Regions from separate parts of the Bradyrhizobium sp. AUGA SZCCT0182 genome, predicted to be linked through region 1. Evidence: predicted binding sites of a transcription regulator. Region 1 holds the regulator's gene; the other holds the start of a gene.
What was found. The regulator PhoB, encoded in region 1, activates phosphate uptake and scavenging genes when phosphate is short. The targets are predictions, from matches to a motif close to TGTCATNNANCTGTCAT.
Positions count from the first base shown of each region.

Region 2: the regulator PhoB is predicted to act here: its motif matches at 1,355-1,371, upstream of phnC (phosphonate ABC transporter ATP-binding protein).

Region 1 is NZ_JAFCLY010000001.1:484,923-487,121, forward strand. It holds gene pstB (phosphate ABC transporter ATP-binding protein PstB) at 1-107, shown strand, start outside; gene phoU (phosphate signaling complex protein PhoU) at 131-847, shown strand; gene phoB (phosphate regulon transcriptional regulator PhoB) at 923-1,624, shown strand; gene JQ611_RS02280 (GcrA family cell cycle regulator) at 1,794-2,199, opposite strand, start outside.
Region 2 is NZ_JAFCLY010000008.1:127,442-129,640, forward strand. It holds gene phnD (phosphonate ABC transporter substrate-binding protein) at 1-349, opposite strand, end outside; gene phnC (phosphonate ABC transporter ATP-binding protein) at 426-1,241, opposite strand; gene JQ611_RS11670 (chloramphenicol acetyltransferase) at 1,440-2,108, shown strand; gene JQ611_RS11675 (alpha-D-ribose 1-methylphosphonate 5-triphosphate diphosphatase) at 2,105-2,199, shown strand, end outside.

The DNA of each region.
Region 1 (2,199 bases):
CCTTCATGTATCTCGGTGAACTGGTCGAATTCGACGACACCAACAAGATTTTCACCTCGCCGAGCGACCGACGCACCCAGGATTACATTACCGGCCGGTTCGGCTAAGCGCACATCGCGAGGAGAAGACAATGGCTTCAGAGCATACCGCGAAGGCGTTCGACAGCGATCTTCAGGAATTGACCCGCCTGGTCGCCGAAATGGGCGGCCTTGCCGAACGCATGATCACCGAATCCGTCGATGCCTTGATCCGGCGCGACGTTGCGCTGGGAAAACGCGTCGTCGCCTCCGACGCCGAGATCGACCGCCTGCAGCACCTGATCGAGGAACGCGCGGTGCTGACGATTGCCCGCCGCCAGCCGATGGCCATCGACCTGCGCGAGATCGTCGGCGCCATGCGGGTGGCCACCGATCTGGAACGGATCGGCGACCTCGCCAAGAACATGGGCAAGCGCGTCGCGGCGCTGGAGAACGATTTCCAGCCGCTGAAACTGATCCGCGGTCTCGAACACATGACCGATCTGGTGCAGTCGCAGGTCAAGTCCGTGCTTGACGCCTACGCGTCGCACGACCTGCCGGCGGCGATGGCGGTCTGGAAGGGCGACGAGGAAGTCGACGCCATCTGCACCTCGCTGTTCCGCGAACTCCTGACCTACATGATGGAAGATCCGCGCAACATCTCGTTCTGTATCCATCTGATGTTCTGCGCCAAGAACATCGAGCGGATCGGCGACCATGCCACCAACATCGCCGAGACCGTGTTCTACATGATCGAAGGCCAGCAGATCCTCGACAAGCGCCCGAAGGGCGACATGACGAATTTTGCCACGACTGTGCCGGGAAACTAGTTACTGAACTGACAGCGGAACGAGAGACGTTTTTCGCGTATCGACAGCGCGTCAAAACACAAGAGGCTTACATAGATGAACGCACGCATTCTGGTGGTTGAAGACGAGGAAGCGCTCACCACGCTTCTGCGCTACAACCTCGATGCCGAAGGCTATGAGGTCGAAACCGTCGCCCGCGGTGACGACGCCGATACACGGTTGAAGGAGCGGGTGCCCGACCTGATCGTGCTGGACTGGATGCTGCCGGGCCTGTCCGGCATCGAACTGTGCCGCCGCTTAAGGGCGCGGCCGGAGACCAAGGCGCTGCCGATCATCATGCTGACCGCGCGCGGCGAGGAAAGCGAACGGGTGCGGGGGCTGGCGACCGGCGCCGACGACTACATCGTAAAACCCTTTTCGGTGCCGGAGCTGCTGGCGCGGGTGAAGGGCCTGTTGCGGCGGGCGAGCCCGGAGCGGCTGGCCACCGTGCTGACCTATGGCGATATCGAACTCGACCGCGAGAAGCGCCGCGTCGCGCGCTCGGGCCGTCCGATCGATCTCGGCCCCACCGAATATCGCCTGCTGGAGTTTTTCCTGGAACATCCCGGCCGCGTATTCAGCCGCGAGCAACTGCTCGACAGCGTCTGGGGCCGCGACATCTACATCGACGAGCGTACCGTCGACGTCCATATCGGCCGCCTGCGCAAACTGCTCAACCCCGGCCGCGAACAGGACCCGATCCGCACCGTGCGCGGCGCCGGCTACGCGCTGGATGATCGGTTCGCGAAGGTGGAGTAGCCAATACTCCATCGTCGTCCCGGCGAAGGCCGGGACCCATAACCACAAGTATCGATTTTTGAAGCGAGCTGGAGCTCCAGCCAAGCCTAACCACGATCGCCTGTGGTTATGGGTCCCTGCGTTCGCAGGGACGACAGCGGATATTTTCCGCGTAGCTGATGCGCAGCCCTTACCTGGTCGGCTTCGGCGCCGGGCGGCGGCGATCGGAGGCCGGCTGATAGGCGATGCGCGAGTGATGCGCGCAATAGGGCAGGCTGCTGAGCGCCTTGCCGCCGCAGAAAAAGAATTCCGAGCTGGAGGGGTCGCCGATCGGCCAGTGGCAGGTGGCCTCGTTCAATTCGAGCAGCGTCAGCCGCTGGCTCATCGGCACCACATTGTCGTAGGCGACCGGATCCGGCTCCATCTCCACCTCGAAGGCGTGGGCCAGCGCGGTGTTGCCGCGCGACACCGGGCGCGCCACCCGCATCATCTGCTGGGCGGGGCGCGCCTTGCGCTGACGCGGCGCGGCCGAGGAGGGGCTCTTGGCACGGCCGGAGAGACCCAGCCGGTGCACTTTGCCGATCACTGCATTTCGC
Region 2 (2,199 bases), on a different contig from region 1:
AGCCATCGGCATTGATGTCGTTAGCGAACGCGTCGGTCTTGACGCCGGTCATCCGCGCGCGCGCGAACGACGCCGAGCCGTAGCTGGCGATATGGATGTTGCCGGAGCGCTGGCCTTCGATGACGGCGGCGTAGTCGTTGGCAATGCGCAGCGTGACCTTCACGCCGAGCTCTTTGGATAGATAGGCGACGAACGGTGCCCAGCGTTCGGTCACGCCCGAGGCGTTTTCCGCCGGCACGACGGCGAAGGTCAGTTCCGGATATTTGCCCTTCCAGTCCTGCGCAGAGGCGGCGGAGGCCGAAAACGCCAGCGCGGCTGCGCCGGCCAGAACGATACGACGATTGATCATGGTGTGCCCTCTTGTTGTGTTGATTTTTTCGGCCGTTTGCAGGTTTGCAATCGGCCGCCCTGTTACAGAAGAACGCTCAGGCCGCCGCCGCAGTGCCCAGCTCAGGGACGGCAGCACCACCAGGCGCATGTGCGGGTGCAGCGCCCATGACGTCGTTGGCTTCGAGATCGTAAAGCTCGCGCGCGATGAGATCCGTCAGCGTCGCCGGCGCCCCATCGAACACGATGCGGCCCGCGGACATGCCGATCAGGCGGTCGCAATAGGTCCGCGCCAGGTCGAGCGAATGCAGATTGCAGATCACGGTGATGCCGAAATGCTTGTTGATGCGCAGCAGCGCATCCATCACGATCCGCGTGTTGCGTGGATCGAGCGAAGCGATCGGCTCATCGGCGAGAATGATATCCGGCTCCTGCACCAGCGCACGCGCGATCGCGACCCGCTGCTGTTGACCTCCGGAAAGCTGGTCGGCGCGCTGGGCTGCAAGCGAAGCCATGTCGAACTGCTCGAGCGCCGACATCGCTAGCGCCTTGTCCCGTTCGGGCCAGGTTTGCGTCAGCGAACGCCAGGACGGGATTTCGGCGAGCCGCCCCATCAGCACATTGGTCAGCACGTCGAGCCGGCCGACCAGATTGAACTGCTGAAAGATCATCGCCGAGCGGGCGCGCCATTGCCGCAAATCCTTGCCGCGCAGCGCGGTGACGTCGACGCCTTCGAACAGGATGCGGCCTTCGGAAGGCTCAGCGAGGCGATTGATCATCCGCAGCAGCGTCGACTTGCCGGCACCGGAGCGGCCAATCACGCCGACAAAGCTACCGGGCGCGATCGAGAATGACGCATCATCCACTGCGGCTTTTGTGCCGAAACGGCACGTCAAACCTTCCACCACCAGCATGCAATGCTCCAGAATCCCGACCGTGGACCATCGCTAACGATTGGATTTTACAGTTGTGTGACAACCGCGACACGGTGCAGCGACCGTCCACACCCGCGAACACCCGCGACATCAGTCATGCAACCGTCACGAAGATGTCATCATGCCCGTTGATGAGGTGCCATCGTGACACCATCTTTGTCGCGGAGAGACGCCCGTATGGCCGGCAAAATGCTTTCAGTCGACCCGACCGTCGATCCCACGGCGAAATTGCACGACGCCCAGCTTGGTGCCTATTGCGAAGTCGGCGCGCGCACGATCCTGCATGAAGTGTCGATGGACGACTATTCCTACGTCGTCAACGACGCCCAGATCACCTACACTTCCATCGGCAAATTCTGCTCGATCGCGGCGATGACCCGGATCAACCCCGGCAACCACCCGATGCACCGCGCGACGCAGGCGCACTTCACGTACCGGGCCAGCGCCTATTTTCCCGGCGAGAGCGCCGACGCCGGGTTCTTCGAATGGCGGCGCGCGCACCACATCCATATCGGCCATGACGTCTGGATCGGGCATGGCGCGATCATCCTGCCCGGCCGCAACGTCGGCACCGGCGCGGTGATCGCCGCCGGCGCGATCGTGACCAAGGACGTCCCGGCCTACACCATCGTCGGCGGAAATCCGGCGCGGCCGATCAAACGGCGGTTCTCGGAAGATGTCGCCGGTCGGCTCGCCGAGCTTGCCTGGTGGAATTGGGACCATGAGACGCTGCGCCGCGCCCTACCCGATTTCCGCAAGCTCACGGTCGAGGATTTTCTGGCAAAATACGAAGCAGGCGCGGGCTCCGTCCGCGCGCAGATCAGGCATCAGGGTGCAGCATCGTGACTGACATTTTCATCGAAGGCGGCCGGGCCCTGCTCGGCCACGAAATCCACGAGACCTCGCTGCGGATCGCAGGCCGTGACATCAGCGCCAT